Regions from separate parts of the Streptomyces clavuligerus genome, predicted to be linked through region 1. Evidence: riboswitches for the same ligand, from Rfam matches in the RefSeq annotation. Region 1 holds a riboswitch; each other region holds the start of a gene.
The links. A riboswitch is a leader RNA that binds a small molecule or an ion and turns the genes downstream of it on or off. The one in region 1 is predicted to bind cyclic di-AMP.
Positions count from the first base shown of each region.

Region 2: linked by a shared signal. The riboswitch ahead of CRV15_RS17380 (LysM peptidoglycan-binding domain-containing protein) and the one ahead of CRV15_RS04985 (M23 family metallopeptidase) in region 1 are both predicted to bind cyclic di-AMP.
Region 3: linked by a shared signal. The riboswitch ahead of CRV15_RS12800 (M23 family metallopeptidase) and the one ahead of CRV15_RS04985 (M23 family metallopeptidase) in region 1 are both predicted to bind cyclic di-AMP.

Region 1 is NZ_CP027858.1:1,253,026-1,258,721, forward strand. It holds gene CRV15_RS04980 (GntR family transcriptional regulator) at 1-185, opposite strand, end outside; gene CRV15_RS04985 (M23 family metallopeptidase) at 502-1,281, opposite strand; cyclic di-AMP (ydaO/yuaA leader) riboswitch at 1,295-1,455, opposite strand; gene CRV15_RS04990 (M16 family metallopeptidase) at 1,786-3,153, opposite strand; gene CRV15_RS04995 (M16 family metallopeptidase) at 3,177-4,532, opposite strand; gene CRV15_RS05000 (DNA gyrase/topoisomerase IV subunit A) at 4,835-5,696, shown strand, end outside.
Region 2 is NZ_CP027858.1:4,128,966-4,134,661, reverse strand. It holds gene eno (phosphopyruvate hydratase) at 1-1,043, opposite strand, end outside; gene CRV15_RS17380 (LysM peptidoglycan-binding domain-containing protein) at 1,357-2,118, opposite strand; cyclic di-AMP (ydaO/yuaA leader) riboswitch at 2,121-2,331, opposite strand; gene CRV15_RS17375 (LysM peptidoglycan-binding domain-containing protein) at 2,592-3,632, opposite strand; gene CRV15_RS17370 (cytochrome P450 family protein) at 3,791-5,140, opposite strand; gene CRV15_RS17365 (nucleoside triphosphate pyrophosphohydrolase) at 5,371-5,696, opposite strand, start outside.
Region 3 is NZ_CP027858.1:3,067,742-3,073,437, reverse strand. It holds gene CRV15_RS12815 (MerR family transcriptional regulator) at 56-805, shown strand; tRNA gene CRV15_RS12810 (tRNA-Met) at 1,010-1,083, shown strand; gene CRV15_RS12805 (PP2C family protein-serine/threonine phosphatase) at 1,359-2,516, shown strand; cyclic di-AMP (ydaO/yuaA leader) riboswitch at 2,844-3,000, shown strand; gene CRV15_RS12800 (M23 family metallopeptidase) at 3,012-4,070, shown strand; gene CRV15_RS12795 (PrsW family intramembrane metalloprotease) at 4,514-5,696, opposite strand, start outside.

The sequences.
Region 1 (5,696 bases):
GCGTGCCGCTGCGTCACCACGAACCCCTCGGCCTCCAGGGTCCGCAGGGCCTCGCGCACGGGGATACGGGAGACGCCGTAGCGGCGGGCGAGCTGCTCCTCGGTGAGTTTGGCGCCGCGCGGGAAGACCCCGGAGACGATGTCGTCGCGGATCGCCGTGCAGACCGAGTGCGCGGGGACGCGCATGACCGAACCTCCGCTGTGATCCGCCGCTCGCGCCCCGGGCCGGACGGCTGCCGGGGGCCGCACGGCGCCTGTGCCGCGCGTCCGGCGACTCTATTGCAGCGGAGCCCCTTTCCCCGTGGGACGGCGTGCGGCGTCGCTCGCTTCCGGCCAGTGCCCGGGACACGTGCCAGCGGCCGGATGCCACCGGGTCCGGCGGCACCCGGGGCCAGGAGCGCCGCACGGGCCCGCGCGACGGCGGCCGGAGGACGGCCGGGGCCCCGCCGCGTGGATACGCGACGGGGCCCCGGGCGCGCGCCGCACGGCGCGCGGAGAGATGTCAGACGTGCACGCCGTGGGAACGGAGATACGCGACCGGGTCGACGTCGGACCCGTACTCGGCGCCGGTGCGGGCCTCGAAGTGGAGGTGCGCGCCGGTGGAGTTGCCGGTGGACCCGGCGAGACCGATCTGCTGGCCCGGCAGCACGCTCTGCCCGGCGGCGACATGGACCGCCGCCAGATGGCCGTACTGGGTGTACGAGCCGTCGTTCATCCGGATCACGACGTTGTTGCCGTAGGCACCGCCCCAGCCGGCCTCGACGACGGTGCCCGCGCCCACGGAGACCACGGAGGTTCCGTAGGAGGCGTGGAAGTCGATGCCGGAGTGGCTGCCGGAGGACCAGTAGGCGCCGCCGGTCTGGTACGCGGTGGAGACCCCGCCGCTGACGGGCGCCTGATACGTGTTCATCAGACGCTCGCGCTCGGCCTCGCGGGCGGCGCGCTCCCGGGCCTCCTGGGCCTCCCGCTCACGGGCCTCGGCCTTGCGGCGGGCCTCCTCGGCGGCCTCCTCGCGGGCGATGGCCTCGCGCTTCTGGGTGACGGCCTGGTCGGCGACCTCGTCGGCGAGCGAGTCGGCCTCGGCGTCCGCGGCGAGGATCATGAAGGTGCCGGTGTCCTCGGAGGACGCGGCCGGTGCCGTGCTCTCCGCGGCCAGGGCCGGGGTGGCGAGGGAGCCGCAGACGCCCGTGGTGGCGAGCGTGGCCGCGCGGGCGATGTTGGCGCCTCGGAGGGTCGCACGGCTCGGGGCGCGGTGCTTCCCGGTGGAGCGGGTCAACGCCATGAAGAGGCTGATCCTTTCCTTCCTTCTCGCCTACCGGGTTAGCTGACGGGTTCGGAGCAGGAAGGTCTCCTACGGACCCCTCCGCGGTGCGAAGGCGCCCGATTCACCCCTGGGGACGGTGGGTCCCCGGCTCCCCTGGGCTCGCACCCGGTGGGGACTCGGCGATGGCTGTCCGTGCCGCGGACGCGGCGTGGAGCGGGCGAACAGCCGCGTCGACGCTACGGGCGTCACCTCCGGTTCGCCAAACAGACGACGGATTTTGTTGGCTATGCCACAGCCCAGACAGGAGAAGCCCCATGACATTTCCTCAAAACCGGGCAAATGTAGAGCAAGTACAGCGGAACCCCGGCGGTCAGAGCACCGCCGGGGTTCCGTCCACGCGTCGCGGAGCCGGTCGCACAGCCGGGCGCACGGCCGGTCACGGGAGTCCGGCCGGTCACGGGGTCCGGCCGCCGTACGTCCGTACGCCGCACGGCCGGTCACGGGGTCCGGCCGCCCGGGAGGTCAGCCCGTGACGACCGTGACCTTGCCGATGCCCAGCGCCTCCACGGGCGCCGCGATCTGCGCGGCGTCCCCGACGAGCACCGTGACCAGCCGGTCCACCGGGAAGGCGCTGACGACGGCCGCCGTCGCCTCCACGGTCCCCGTCTCCGCCAGCCGCGCGTACAGCCGCGCCTGGTAGTCGTCGGGCAGATACTGCTCGACCTGGTCGGCCAGCGTGCCCGCGACGGAGGCGGCCGTCTCGTAGCGCAGCGGTGCGACACCCACCAGGTTCTGCACGGCGGCGTCCCGCTCGGCGTCGGTCAGCCCCTCGGCGGCCAGCACCCGCAGCACCTGCCACAGGTCCTCCAGCGCCGGGCCCGTGTTGGGGGTGTCCACCGAGCCGCTGATGGCGAGCAGCGAGGCGCCCGAGCCGTCGGGCGCGGACCGCAGCACCTGCCCGAAGGCGCGGACGCCGTAGGTGTAGCCCTTCTCCTCGCGCAGCACCCGGTCGAGCCGTGAGGTGAGGGTGCCGCCGAGGCAGTACGCGCCGAGCACCTGGGCCGCCCAGACACGGTCGTGGCGGTCCGGGCCCACCCGGCCGATGAGGAGCTGGGTCTGCACCGCGCCGGGGCGGTCCACGACGATCACCCGTCCGGCGTCGTCCGCGGAGACCGCCGGCACGGGACGGAGCGCGCCCGCCTCGCCCGTCCACTCCCCGAGGGTGTCGGCGAGCACCGCGTCCAGGTCGATCCCGGTGAAGTCGCCGACGACGACCAGGGTCGCGGTCGCCGGGCGGACATGGGTCTCGAAGAACGCCCGCACGGCCGTGGAGTCGATCCGGGCGACGGTCTCCTCGCTGCCCTGGCGCGGCCGGGACATCCGCAGCGAGGCCGGGAAGAGCTGCTTGTACAGCTCCTTGGCGGCGCGCCGGGACGGGTTGGCCGTCTCGTGGGGGATCTCGTCCAGCCGGTTGCGCACCAGCCGCTCGATCTCGGTGTCGAGGAACGCGGGCGCGCGCAGGGCCTCGGCGAGCAGCCCGAGGCCCTTGGGCAGCCGGGAGGCGGGGACCTCCAGCGAGATCCGTACACCGGAGTGGTCGGCGTGCGCGTCGAGGGTGGCCCCGCAGCGCTCCAGCTCGGCGGCGAACTCCTCGGCGGAGCGCTTGTCGGTGCCCTCGGACAGCGCACGGGCCATGATCGTGGCGATGCCGTCGAGTCCTTCGGGCTCCGCGTCGAGCGGGGCGTCGAGCAGGATCTCCACGGCCACGACCTGCTGGCCGGGGCGGTGGCAGTGCAGCACCGTCAGCCCGTTGTCCAGCGCGCCGCGCTCGGGCGCGGGGAAGGCCCACGGCCTGGCCCGGCCCGCCTGCGGCTGGGGGTGGAACTCCATGGTGGTCAGCGGCTCGGCGTCGGTCACTGGCCCGCCCCTTCTTCGTCGGTCTCGTCACTCTGCCCGGCCGCCTCGGCGGCGAGCGGCTCGTACACCAGCACCGCGCGGTTGTCCGGCCGCAGCCGGGCCGCGGCGGCCTCGCGCACCTCGTCGGCGGTGACCGTGAGGATGCGCTCGACGGCGGTGAGCGCGAGCTGCGGGTCACCGAAGAGCACCGCGTACCGGCAGAGTTCGTCGGCGCGGCCGGCGACGGTGGAGAGCCGGTCCAGCCATTCGCGCTCCAGCTGGGCCTGGGCCCGCTCCATCTCCTCGGGGGTGGGGCCGTCCGCGGCGAACCGGGCCAGCTCCTCGTCGACGGCGACCTCGATCGTCCCGACCTCGACCCCGCCGGAGATCTTCACGTCCAGCCAGCCCAGGGAGGGCGCCCCGGCCAGCCGCAGCAGGCCGAAGCCGGCCCCCACGGCCGTCCGGTCGCGGCGCACCAGCCGGTTGTGCAGCCGGGAGGACTCGCCGCCGCCGAGGACGGTGAGCGCCAGGTCGACGGCGTCGCACTCACGGGTGCCGTCGTGCGGCAGCCGGTAGGCGGCCATCAGGGCGCGCGCGGGCACGTCCTCCTCGACGACCTCGCGGAGCTGCTCCCCGATGACGTCCGGGAGGGAGCCGTCGCGCGGCGCGGGCTTGCCGTCGTGGCCGGGGATGGAGCCGAAGTACTTCTCCACCCAGGCGAGGGTCTGCTCCGGGTCGATGTCGCCGACGACCGAGAGCACCGCGTTGTTCGGCGCGTAGTACGTACGGAAGAACGCGCGGGCGTCCTCCAGCGTGGCGGCGTCCAGGTCGGCCATGGAGCCGATGGGCGTGTGGTGGTACGGGTGGCCCTCGGGGTAGGCGAGGGCGGTCAGCTTCTCGAACGCGGTGCCGTAGGGCACGTTGTCGTAGCGCTGGCGGCGCTCGTTCTTGACCACGTCGCGCTGGTTCTCCATCGACTCGTCGTCGAGGGCGGCCAGCAGGGAGCCCATGCGGTCGGCCTCCAGCCAGAGCGCCAGCTCAAGCTGGTGGGCGGGCATGGTCTCGAAGTAGTTCGTGCGCTCGAAGCTGGTCGTGCCGTTCAGCGAGCCGCCCGCGCCCTGCACCAGTTCGAAGTGGCCGTTGCCGTGGACCTGCTTGGAGCCCTGGAACATGAGGTGCTCGAAGAGGTGGGCGAGCCCGGTACGGCCCTTGACCTCGTGGCGCGATCCCACGTCGTACCAGAGGCAGACCGCGGCGACCGGAGCCAGATGGTCCTCGGAGAGCACCACGCGCAGGCCATTGGCCAGCCGGTGCTCCGTCGCTGTCAGACCGCCCGAACCGGCCCGCGCTGTGGCCGTGTGACCCATGGGCATGTACGTCCCTTCGATCGCGATGCTTAAGGGGTGTTGTTTTCCCAGCACCGCCACTGTATGCAAGCGGGACGACCGCTGGCGAAGTCCTTACGCGTCCTCCGGTGTCCTTCCGTGTCCTTCCGTGGCACGGCACCCGTGCGCGGTCTCCGCCGGGGCGGACACCGCGCCGGTCCGCGCCCCGCGGGGGCTCCCCGGGGGGTCACCCGAAGTCGTTCACCGGGTCGCGGTCGGTGTTGTCAGTGCGACGGGCCACAATGGTCGGCGTCAGTTCCCGATCCGGTCGTGAAGGAGCAGCAGCCTCGATGGCCCGCCGCAGCACGAAAACCCCGCAGCCCGATTTCGAGGAGAAGATCCTCGACATCGACGTCGTCGACGAGATGCAGGGCTCCTTCCTCGAATACGCCTACTCCGTCATCTACTCGCGCGCCCTGCCGGACGCGCGGGACGGGATGAAGCCGGTCCAGCGCCGCATCGTCTATCAGATGAACGAGATGGGCCTGCGCCCCGACCGCGGCTATGTGAAGTGCGCCCGGGTCGTGGGCGAGGTCATGGGCAAGCTGCACCCGCACGGCGACGCGTCGATCTACGACGCCCTGGTGCGGATGGCGCAGCCGTTCTCGATGCGGGTCCCGCTCGTCGACGGGCACGGGAATTTCGGTTCGCTGGGCAATGACGACCCGCCCGCGGCGATGCGGTACACCGAGTGCCGGATGGCGGACGCCACCTCGCTGATGACGGAGTCCATCGACGAGGACACGGTCGACTTCGCCCCCAACTACGACGGCCAGGAGCAGGAGCCGGTGGCCCTCCCGGCGGCCTATCCGAACCTTCTGGTCAATGGCTCGTCCGGCATCGCGGTCGGCATGGCGACCAATATGCCGCCGCACAATCTGGGCGAGGTCATCGCCGCCGCGCGGCATCTGATCCGGTACCCGGGCGCGGACCTGGAGGCGCTGATGCGCTTCGTCCCGGGTCCCGATCTGCCCACGGGCGGCAGGGTCGTGGGCCTCTCGGGCATCAGGGACGCCTATGAGACGGGCCGGGGCACCTTCAAGATCCGCGCCACCACGTCGGTGGAGGACGTGACGGCCCGCCGCAAGGGGATCGTCGTCACGGAGCTGCCGTTCTCGGTGGGCCCGGAGAAGGTGATCTCCAAGATCAAGG
Region 2 (5,696 bases), 2.9 Mb from region 1:
AGGGTCTCGGTCAGCGAACCGATCTGGTTGACCTTGACGAGCAGGGCGTTCGCGGAGCCCTCCTCGATGCCGCGGGCCAGGCGCTCCGGGTTGGTGACGAAGAGGTCGTCGCCGACGATCTGGACCTTGGTGCCCAGCTTGTCGGTGAGGACCTTCCAGCCGGCCCAGTCGTCCTCGAAGAGCGGGTCCTCGATGGAGACGAGCGGGTAGGCCGCGACCAGCTCCTCGTAGTACTCGGTCAGCTCGGCCGCGGAGAGGGGCTTGCCCTCGAACTCGTAGACGCCGTCCTTGTAGAACTCGGAGGCGGCGACGTCGAGCGCCAGCGCGATGTCCTTGCCCGGGACGTAACCGGCCTCCTTGATCGCCTCAAGGATCAGGTCCAGGGCGGCGCGGTTGGAGTCCAGGTTCGGGGCGAAGCCGCCCTCGTCGCCGAGGCCGGTGGCCAGGCCCTTCTGCTTCAGGACCTTCTTGAGGGTGTGGTAGACCTCGGTGCCCCAGCGCAGGGCCTCGGAGAAGGACTCCGCGCCGATCGGGGCGATCATGAACTCCTGGATGTCGACGTTGGAGTCCGCGTGGGAGCCACCGTTGAGGATGTTCATCATCGGAACGGGCAGCAGGTGCGCGTTCGGGCCGCCGAGGTAGCGGAAGAGCGGCAGGTCGGACGCCTCGGAGGCGGCGTGGGCCACGGCGAGGGAGACACCCAGGATGGCGTTGGCGCCGAGGGAGCCCTTGTTCTCGGTGGCGTCCAGGTCGAACATCGCCTGGTCGATCAGGCGCTGCTCGGTGGCGTCGTAGCCGACCAGCTCCGGGCCGATCTGCTCGATGACGGCGAGGACGGCCTTCTCGACACCCTTGCCCTGGTAACGGTTCGGGTCACCGTCGCGGAGCTCGATGGCCTCGAAGGCACCGGTGGAGGCACCGGACGGAACGGCGGCACGACCCGTGCTGCCGTCGTCGAGGCCAACCTCGACCTCGACCGTGGGGTTGCCTCGGGAGTCCAGGATTTCCCGGGCTACGACGACGTCGATGGACGGCACGAGCATCTCCTTCTGGGATGTGACGCATGGGTGCAGGGCTCCGTTGGCCTTGCGACAAGAGCCTAACCGGCGGGCGGGGTCCATCCGGGCGGATGCCCGCCCGCTGGGACGAAAAAGGTAAAGAAGTAGAGCAGAGCGGGGCAGACCGCTGCATAGCTACTGCCGAGTAGCGATTCCCGGGAGCTGCGGCGCCGGGCCCCTGGCCGGGCCAGGGGCCCGGACATGACAGAGCCCCGGTCCGGCGCGCACGGGGGGAAGCGCACCGGACCGGGGCGGTCCGTCACCCGGGGCTTCCCGGGGCATCGGGGGAGGGCGGGGCTCAGCGCAGGTGGAGCTGCTGACCCACGTAGATCACGTCGGCGTTGTCGACGATGTCCTCGTTGAGCTGGAACAGCTTCTGCCAGCCGCCCTTGACCTTGTGGTCCTCGGCGATGGAGCTGAGGGTGTCACCGGCCTTGACCTCGTACTCGCCGTCACCCTTCAGGAAGCCCTTGGCCGGGGCCTGGGTCTGCGGGGCGGCCTGCTGCGGCGCCTGCTGGACCGGGGCCGGGGCGGTGCGCTCCACGGAACGGGTGGTCGGGGCCTCGGCGCGCTGCTGCGGCGCCGGGGCGGTCTGCTGCTTCGGGGCCTGCTGCACCTGCTTCGGCGCCTGCTGCTGCGGCTTGGGCTGGGCCGGGGCCGGGGCGGCGCTGCCGTACGGGGTGTTGGACAGGCCCACACCGCACTTCGGCCAGGCGCCCTTGCCCTGACCCGCGAGGGTCTTCTCGGCGATGGCGATCTGCTGCGCCTTGGTGGCCTTGTCGGCGGTCGGGGCGTAGGCGGTACCGCCGTACGCGGCCCAGGTGGAGGTCGAGAACTGGAGGCCGCCGTAGTAGCCGTTGCCGGTGTTGATGGACCAGTTGCCGCCGGACTCGCACTGGGCGACCTTGTCCCACTCGGCGGCGGTGGCGGCGGTGGCGGTGCTCGCACCGGCCAGCGGGGCGGCGACGGCGGCACCGGTCACACCGGCGAACGCGACGATACGGGTGGCACGGTTGAGGGCCGTGGGACGACGGTGCTTGCCCTTGCCGGAAAACAGCATGGAGGTCTCCTCACCGACGCCTACGAGGTGAGCTGTCGGGTTCGGGCCGTGTGAGTTGCCCGGCCGCGCGTCCTTGCGCGCGGCTCCACCCCAAGCCGGTCGGCCCACCGGCGTCCGGTTCCGGCGCACTCCTCGTGCACCGAACCGTCCGTCAGCGACCGGGACCGGCGCTTACCTTGGGTCCCCCGCTCCTGCCTTCGGCGCTCTGCGCGTCGACTGATGCCCCCCGACCGACGGCAGGATTCGGCGTGACGGTCGTTGGTGCCCGCTGTGGCGAGCGGTTCAGACCGAATCACAGCTCTTCCTGATGTTCAAAGGAGAACATCGAGGAAAAATCGCCCATCTCGCCACTCCGGATACCTTCGTTTCCGCAGGTGGGGGCTGGAATCCGAGATTCCGCTGCGCGGGGTTCGCCCGTTTTCGCAAAGAGACCCTTGTCTCATTTCTGCAAACCAGGACAAACCCCGACACAACTACTGCTGGGCGTTCTCCAGATCCAGGCTCTGACCAGGGTGGATGAGGTCCGGATCGGCACCGACGGTGTCCTTGTTCCGCTCGTACAGGGAGTTCCAGCCGCCGTCGACGTCCTTCTCCGCCGCGATGACGGAGAGGCTGTCGCCGGGCTGGACCGTGTACGAGGAGGGAGAGGTGTCCGCCGCACCGGCGGCCGTGGCCCTGTCGGCGGCGGTGGCGGCGGTGTCCGCCGTCAGCTCCGTACGGGCCTCACCGGCGCGCGAGGGGCGGTCGGCGGTGCCGGTGGCGCGGTCCTGGGGCGCCGCGCCGGTGTCGGCGGTCGCCGCCTCGGACGCGGTGGACCCGGCGGCCGGGGCGGACGCCGCGTCCTGCCCCGCCGTCCCGTCCCGGTCGGCCGTCCCCGCCGTCTTCTCCGCCCGCGCGGCGGACTCCTCGGCGGGCGCGCCCCGGTGCTTGCCGCCGCCGGTCGGAGCGGGCGTGCCCTTCCCCGCCGCCGGGGCGCTGTCGGTGCCGTTGCCCACGCCCTGGGTGCGGGCGGGAGCCGGGGACCCCTGCTCCGCGTTCCGGTCCGTGGCGCCCTTGTCCTTCCCGGCGGCGGCCGACGGGGCCGCGTCCCCCGCCCGCGCCTTCCCGGACGGCCCGCTGTCGGCGTCGGCGCCGCCGGAGCGCGCGCCGGACGGCGCGGCGTCCTCGGTGGCGCCCGTGGCCTTCTTCGGGGCGGCGTCGGCGCCCGGGACGGCCAGACCGGCCATCCCGGCGCACGAGGCCCACGCCTTGGCGCCCTCGGCCGCCAGGACCTTCTCGGCCACGGTTATCTGCTGCGAACGGCTCGCGAGGTCCGGGCCCGAGGCGTACTCCAGACCGCCGTACGCCTCCCAGGTCTGCTGCGACATCTGGAGGCCGCCGTAGTAGCCGTTGCCGGTGTCGGCGCTCCAGGCGCCCCCGCTCTCGCACTCGGCGACCCGGTCCCAGACGGCGGAGTCGGCCGCCGTCGCCGAACCCGCGCCCAGAAGCGGGAGCGCGATGGCCGAGCCCGTCACTCCTGCCGCGACGACGAGAGCCGGAGCCTGACGGGGTCGGCGATGTCGACCATTCCCGGAGAGCATGCGGTTGCCTTTCGCGAGACTGCTGAGACGGGGTGAACGTAGCGGCAGTCGAACATCAGTCACAAGTCGATGCAGCGGAGATCACGCGAATATCACGATCCTGACACGCCATCAATTTCCGCGTGGCGCGGGGCGGGAGAGAACGTGACGGGGAGGGTCCGAAGTCCCCTCATGATCAGGCCGCCGCGCCAGCGCAATTCGGACGGATCGACCGAGAGCCGCAGCTCGGGAAGGCGGGTGAAGAGGGTCGCCAGCGCGGTCTGCGCCTCCAGCCGGGCGAGCGGCGCGCCCAGGCAGTAGTGGATGCCGTGCCCGTAGCCGAGGTGCTGATTGTCACGCCGCGCAAGGTCCAGGACATCCGGTTCGCCGAACCGCTCCGGATCGCGGTCGGCGGCGGCGAGCACCACCAGCACCGGATCGCCCGCCGCTATCCGCTGCCCCCCGATCACCAGCGGTTCGGTGGCGAACCGCCAGGTCGCCATCTCCACCGGCCCGTCGTGGCGGAGCAGCTCCTCCACCCCGGTCTCCAGCAGCCCGCTCTCGCCCGCCGCGAGGGAGCGCTGGAGCCGCTCGCGCTGCTCCGGGTGGCGCAGCAGGGCGAAGGTGCCGTTGCCGATCAGATTGACGGTGGTCTCGAACCCCGCGAAGAGCAGGATGAAGGCCATGGCGGCGGCCTCGTTCTCGGTGAGGTGCTCGCCGTGGTCACTGGCCCGGATCAGACCCGAGATCAGGTCGTCGGCGCCCTCGTCGGTGAGGGAGGCGCGCTTGCGGTGGATCAGCTCCAGCAGATAGCCGCGCATCTTCTTGACGGAACGGGCGACACCGCCGCGCGGGCCGCCGCCGTGACGGATCATCATTCCGGCCCAGTCCCGGAATTGGTCCTGGTCCTCCGGGGGGACGCCGAGCAGATCGCAGATCGCGTAGATGGGCAGCGGGAACGCGAACTCATGGATGAGGTCGGCCTCGCCCCGTTCCGCGAAGCCGTCGATCAGCCGGTCCGTCAGCTCCTGCACCCGGGGGGCGAAGGCGGCGACCCGGCGCGGGGTGAACGCCTTGGAGACGAGACGGCGGAGGCGGGTGTGGTCCGGGGGGTCGATATTGAGCAGATGGGTCATCAGCTCGGCCTGACGTTCGCCCGGGATGCCGGTTTTGCCCTTGGCGTGCGCGGGCTCGTCATGGTGCGCCGGATTCTTGGACAGCCGCTGGTCGGCGAGGGCCTGGCGGGCGTCGTCGTAGCGGGTGACGAGCCATGCCTCGACCCCGCTCGGCAGCTTGGTCCAGTGGACCGGGGAGTTCTCCCTGAGCCAGGCGTAGGCGGGGTAGGGGTCGCTCGCGAACTCCCAGCTGAAGAGTTCCGGGGCGGGCCCCTGACCAGGTCCCTTGCCTGGTTCCTGGCCTGGTCCCCGGCCGGGGGCGGATGCGGATACGGGACAGTCACTCACCCTTCGACGGTAACCCGCGCCGTTCCCCCGGGCCGGGGGCAGGGGGCCGGGCAGGCCCGGGCTCGCCGTCGGGGGCCGGCCCCCGAACCCCCGCGCCTCAATCTCCCCCGGACTCCGTCCGGGGCCCCCAGAGGCTAGATCTTGCGCCGCGCCCCCGAACCGGCGGAGGGGATTTCAGGGGGCGTCCCCACCGGGATGAATGTGACGCGTGCCGCAAGCGGCGGCGGGGCTTACGCCGACTCCGACTCCGACTCCGCCTCCGTCGCGCGGATCGCGGAGCGGTAGGCGCGGGCCGTGGCGCGGAGGGCCGTTTCCGGGTCGATGCCGGAGGCTTCCGCACGCGCGGCGAGCGCCAGCAGTTCGGAGCCGACGGTGCCGTCCGCCGGGAGGGGGACGTCGAGACCCGCGAGGCGGACGCGGGAGGCGAGCTTTGTCGCGAGGGCCAGGGCGGGCTGGCCCTGGGGGATGCCGTCGGTGACGGAGGCGCGCCGCTTCTCCTCCGCCTTCGTCCGCAGCCAGTGCTCCCGCACCTCGTCCGGCGTCTCGGCCCGCTCCG
Region 3 (5,696 bases), 1.8 Mb from region 1:
TCCCCCGGAAACGGCGCTTGACCTTTACGCAGCGTCAACTTCTACCGTTCAGGTCATGGAGTGGTCGATCCAGGAGATCGCCCGGCGCGCCGGGACGACGAGCCGGACCCTGCGGCACTACGGGGACGTGGGGCTGCTGCACCCCAGCCGGGTGGGGGCCCATGGCTATCGCTACTACGGACCCGAGGCCCTGGTGCGTCTCCAGCGCATTCTGCTGCTGCGCGAGCTGGGGCTCGGTCTGCCCGCGATCGCCGAGGTGCTCGAAGGGGAGCGGGACGCCGCGGCGGCCCTGCGGACCCATCTGGAACTGCTGGAGCTGGAGCGCGAGCGCGTCGGCCGGCAGATCGCCTCGGTGCGGACCACCCTTCACAAGATCGAGACAGGGGAGGACCTCATGCCCGAGGACGTATTGGACGGTTTCGACCACACGCGGTACGAGCAGGAGGTCACCGAGCGCTGGGGCCGGGAGGCGTACCGGCGCGGTGACCAGTGGTGGCGCTCGCTGAGCGAGTCACGGCGGCGCGCGTACCAGGAGGAGCAGAAGGAGATCGCCCGTGCCTTCGGCCAGGCGCTGGCGGACGGTCTGGCCGCCGGCAGCGGGGCGGCGCAGGGGCTCGCCCACCGGCAGTATCTGTGGCTTTCGGTCTTCGAGCCGCCCTCCAGGTCCCATTTCGCCGGACTGGGGGAGATGTACGTCGCGGATCATCGCTTCGGCGCGCACTACGACCGGCACGGGGCCGGGACGGCGCTGTTCGTCCGTGACGCGATGGCGGTCTACGCGGAACGGAATCTGACCGACGGCTGACCCGCGGCTGACCGGCCATTCGACCTCCGATCTCTGACCTCCGACCCCCGATCTCCACTCTCCGGCCCGCCGCCGGTCGGGCCGTCTGCCTGATTTATCCCTCTATGTTGCTGTTCGATCGCGGCTGATCGTCGACCGATTACGAGCCGGACGGAAAAAGTGGAGTGGATCTTGCTCGGGATGGCGTAAGGTTGTGTTCACCGACGCGGGGTGGAGCAGCTCGGTAGCTCGCTGGGCTCATAACCCAGAGGTCGCAGGTTCAAATCCTGTCCCCGCTACTGAAAGACCGTGGCCCGGCACTTCGAACCGAAGTGCCGGGCCATTGTCGTATCCGGACCTGCCCCCTCCCGCGGTCCAGGTCGTGCCCGCCCCGCCCCGGCCGGGACCGGGCCGTGTCCGCCCCGGGGCGGACACGGAACCGAAACCGAGGCCGGGGCGGCCGCTCGCCCGGTTGGACGGTGGCGGCTCGCCTCCCCCGCCGATTCCGGCCAGCCTGAAGGGGGCGCGGCAACCGTGTCCGCGGCGATCGGCGGACCGGTCAGGAGAGGCCCCCTTGGCGCAGGCAGAGCAGCGGAGCGGATACGGCGGTCGCCGCTTCGTCCGGATGCTCCCCGCGCTGATGATCGTCGCCGGAACGGTCTTCGACCTGTCCACCCCGCCCCGCTACACCGCCGCCCCGATGTTCACGGCGGCCCCGCTGATCGCCGCGCCCTTCTTCTCCTGGCGCGCCACCCTGCTGACGGGGATCACGGCGGTCTGCGGGGTGGTCGGGCTCCACCTCTACAAGGGCACGATGGACGAGCCCACGGCGTACACCGAGCTGTTCACCGTGATCACGGTCTCCGCCCTGGCACTGGTGATCAACCGGGTCATCCAGCGCAGCAGTGAGCGGCTGGCCTCCGCCCGGGTGATCGCCGAGACCGCACAGCGCGCCGTACTGCCCACCCCCGCCGAGCGGATCGGCGGACTCCGGATCGCTGCCCGCTATGAGGCCGCCCTCGCCGACGCCTTCATCGGCGGCGATCTCTTCGCCGTGCAGGACACCCCGCACGGGGTCCGGCTCGTGGTGGGCGACGTCCGCGGCAAGGGGCTGGGCGCGGTGGAGGCGGTGGCGGTCGCGATCGGCGCGTTCCGGGAGGCGGCGGAGCAGGAGACGACCCTGGAGGGCGTCACCGGGCGGCTGGAACGGGCGCTGCTCAGGGAGGCGCAGCGGCGGGAGACCCTGGACGCGGTCGAGGCGTTCACCACCGCCGTCCTCGCCGAGATCCCCCGGGGCACCGGGGTCGTCCGGCTGGTGAACCGGGGCCACCCCGAGCCGCTGCTGCTGCGCCCGGACGGCGGTCTGGACGTCCTGGAGCCGACGGAGCCCGCGCTGCCCCTGGGCATGGCCGAGCTGGGCGTCTGGCCGGACCGCGCCGAGGAGTACCCGCTGCCGCCCGGCACGACCCTGCTTCTCTACACCGACGGACTCTCCGAGGCGAGGGACGCGAAGGGACGCTTCTACGATCCCGCCGAGCGGCTGGCGGGCAGGGTGTTCCCGGGGCCGGGGGAGCTGCTGGACGAACTCCTGGACGATGTGCGGCGGCACACCGGCGGCGGTGCCACCGACGACATGGCGCTGCTCGCGGTGGCCCGGCCGCCCGATGCCCCGGGACCGCCGGGGGACCGCCGCCGCTGGCGCTCCCTAGGCGGTCCGCGCCCTCCCCGGTGAGCATTCCGGTGAGGCTCCGGTGAGGGCTGGGGTGAGGGCTGGGGTGAGGACGACTCGGCGAGCGCTTCAGAGCGGCGGTCATAAAGGGTCCGTAAAGGGCTGCACGCTCCGTAGTCGGAAGGCAGCCCTCCGATAACAATTGATGCACAGTCAGATGAACGAGGTTTTTCGACACTCGCTCAAGTCGCCCGAATCCGTCCGCTTATGCCGGGGTAAGTCCAAGGCAAAGAGAGTAAAGATCGTCTGGTGCAACTTGGAATCCGGTCCGCGTGTCTATTAACGTTCGATAACGCAGCGCGGTCGTCCCAGCCGCCGTCAGGGCGGCACCGTGCGCGTGCGCCGAATCCCGCGAGGGAACCGGGGAACCACCTTTTGGGGTGAATCGGGCTTCATCCGCCGTGCAGTTCGCGGTGGAGGCCGCCCGTAGGAGACCTTCCTGCTCCGAACCCGTCAGCTAACCCGGTAGGCGAGAAGGAAGGAAAGGAGTGCGCCTCGGTGGCGTCCAACAGCCCTGCCCCGGAAAACCCCTTCGGGTCCGGTGTCTTCAGCGAGGATGGGGCGGCTGCGTCCCCCGGTGTCTGGAACCCTTCCGCGGAAACGGTTCGCCCTGTGCGCGGCCGTCACCGTCAGCGGGTGCTGAAGCAGCGCGGCGGTATCGCCCGTAGCTCCACCGTGCTCGGTGTCGGCGTGATGGCGGCCGTCGGCGCGGGTGGCATCGCCACCGCCCAGGACAAGCCCGCCGTCTCGATCTCCCTCCCCGACGCCAAGTCCCTGCCCGGCGTCGGTTCGCTGGTCTCCGGCGACGAGGGGTCGACAGCGGACGAGAACGCTCCGACCGCCGCGATGGGACTCGCGGCCCAGCAGACCGGGGAGCAGCAGACCGCCGCCGAGGCGCTGCGCTCCCGGATCCTGGAGCAGGCCGAGGAGCAGCAGTCGAGCGCCGACGCCGCCGCCCGTGCCGCCACCGAGCTGGAGGCCGCCGAGCAGGCCGCCGCCCAGGCGGAGAAGGCCGAGCGCGCCGCCGAGGCGAAGGCGAAGAAGGAGGCCGAGGCGGAGGCCGAGGCCAAGCGGAAGGCCGAGGAAGAGGCGAAGGCCAAGGCGAAGGCCGAAGAAGAGCGGAAGGCGGAGGAGGAGCGCCGGGCCCGGCTCGCGAACAGCTTCTCGCTGCCCACCTCCAGCTATGTGATCACCTCCACCTATGGCCAGTCCGGCTCGATGTGGTCCTCCGGTCAGCACACCGGTCTGGACTTCGCGGCCGCGGCCGGCACCCCGGTCAAGGCGGTCGGCAGCGGCACCATCACGGCGGCGGGCTGGGCGGGCCCCTACGGCTACCGCATCCTGCTCCAGCTGTCGGACGGTACGGAGATCCTGTACGCCCACCTCTCCTCGATGACCGTCGGCGTCGGCCAGCAGGTGTCCGCGGGCGAGACGATCGGCCGGGTCGGCGACTCCGGCAATGTGACCGGCAACCACCTCCACCTGGAGGTCAAGACCTCCGGCGGTGCCGCTGTCGACCCGATGGCCTGGTTGCAGAACAAGGGCCTCGCTGTCTGATCGAGCCCCAGGGCCCCTGAATCCAGGGGCCCTGCGGTCGTTTCGGGGCCGTTCGCACAGCCCGCGCGACGCTGGATCCCTCTGCGGTGCCCCGGTACGCCTCTGCGGTGGGTGACACGTGTCACCCACCCCAGGTGTCCCCCGTTCCCCTTGTCCCGCAGCCCCGTTCCGCCTCCGCCCCGTGCCCGTTCCGCCTCCGCCCCGTGCCCGTTCCGCCCCCGCTCCGTCCTCTCCGTCGCCGCCCCGACCGGCGGTTTCAGCGGCGGCAAAGCCCCCACCGGCACCCTTGTCGGTGAACCGGCCCACCGGTGGACGGACGACGGGCACCCGGCGGCGGAACCCGTTCTCCGGCGGCCCTGGCGCACACCCCCCGATGCCAGGGCCGCCGGTTCCTCCGTTCCGGCACGGGCCGGTCGGACCGGACCCCTTCCGGCGCGGGACGGTCAGGCGCGATACGGGTTGTAGGTCTCGTAGTCCCGGTACGGCGGCGGTACCCAGACCCGGCCCGTCGCCCGGGCGGCGTAGGTCAGCGCCGGGGAGGCCACCGCCTTCCGCTGCCACATGTGGTGCAGCAGCTCCTGTTCACGGGCGACGAAGTCCGGGACCTCCACCCCCCGTTCGGCCCGGTGCCGCAGAAACGCCAGCGAGGTCGCGAACCGCTGGTACTCCGTCACCGTGTGCGCCGCGGCCGGGCCGTGCGCGTGCCGGGCGGCGGTGCGGGCCATCGTGCGCGCCTTCATCGAGGACAGGGCCTGGGGTTCAGCCGGGGCGATCCACCCCGCGATCGCGTACTTCGGCAGTTCGGCGGCTATCGTCCGCAGCTCGCTCTGCCGGGACCAGATCGCCAGCCAGGTCAGCAGCCCGAAGGCGGGCACCATGAACATCCCGTACACCGCGTAGAAACCGAGCGGGCCCAGATACGAGGCCGACCCGTTCCAGAGGGCGTGGACACCCATCGCGAGCAGGACGCCGAGCACCGGCAGCAGGGTGCGGCGGGTCGTGCGCGACCGCGGGGCCATGGCCGCCATGCCGAAGCCGATCCCGGCGAGCACGGTGAAGAGCGGATGCGCGAACGGCGACATCACGATCCGGACGAAGAAGGTCGCGGCGGTCACCGACGGCAGCCCCGAGTAGCCGAGCTGCTGATCCTCGCCGAAGGCGTTGCCCAGATAGAGGATGTTCTCGGTGAACGCGAAACCGGTGGCGGTGAATCCGGCGATCACCACCCCGTCGACGATCCCGTTGAAGTCCCTGCGCCGGAAGAAGAAGATCAACGCGATGGCCACCGCCTTGGCGCTCTCCTCCACCACCGGTGCGATGACCGTGGCGCCGATGGAGTGGGCGTCGGTGGTGTCGGCGGTGGCCGTGGCTATCCAGCGGGTCGCGAAGGTGTTCGCCAGGATCGCGATCAGCGCGGCGGCGAAGGCGCCCCAGGCGAAGGAGAAGATCAGATTCAGCCAGGGGCCCGGCTCCACCCGGTCCAGCCAGCGGAAGGCGGCGATCAGCAGCGGCACCGGCAGGGTGGCGAGTCCGAGTCCGACGAGGAACCCCTCGGTTCCGGTCTCCTCCCGCACCAGCGCGAGGATCACCAGGGCGCAGAGGGCGAGCAGCGTGATCAGGATTCCG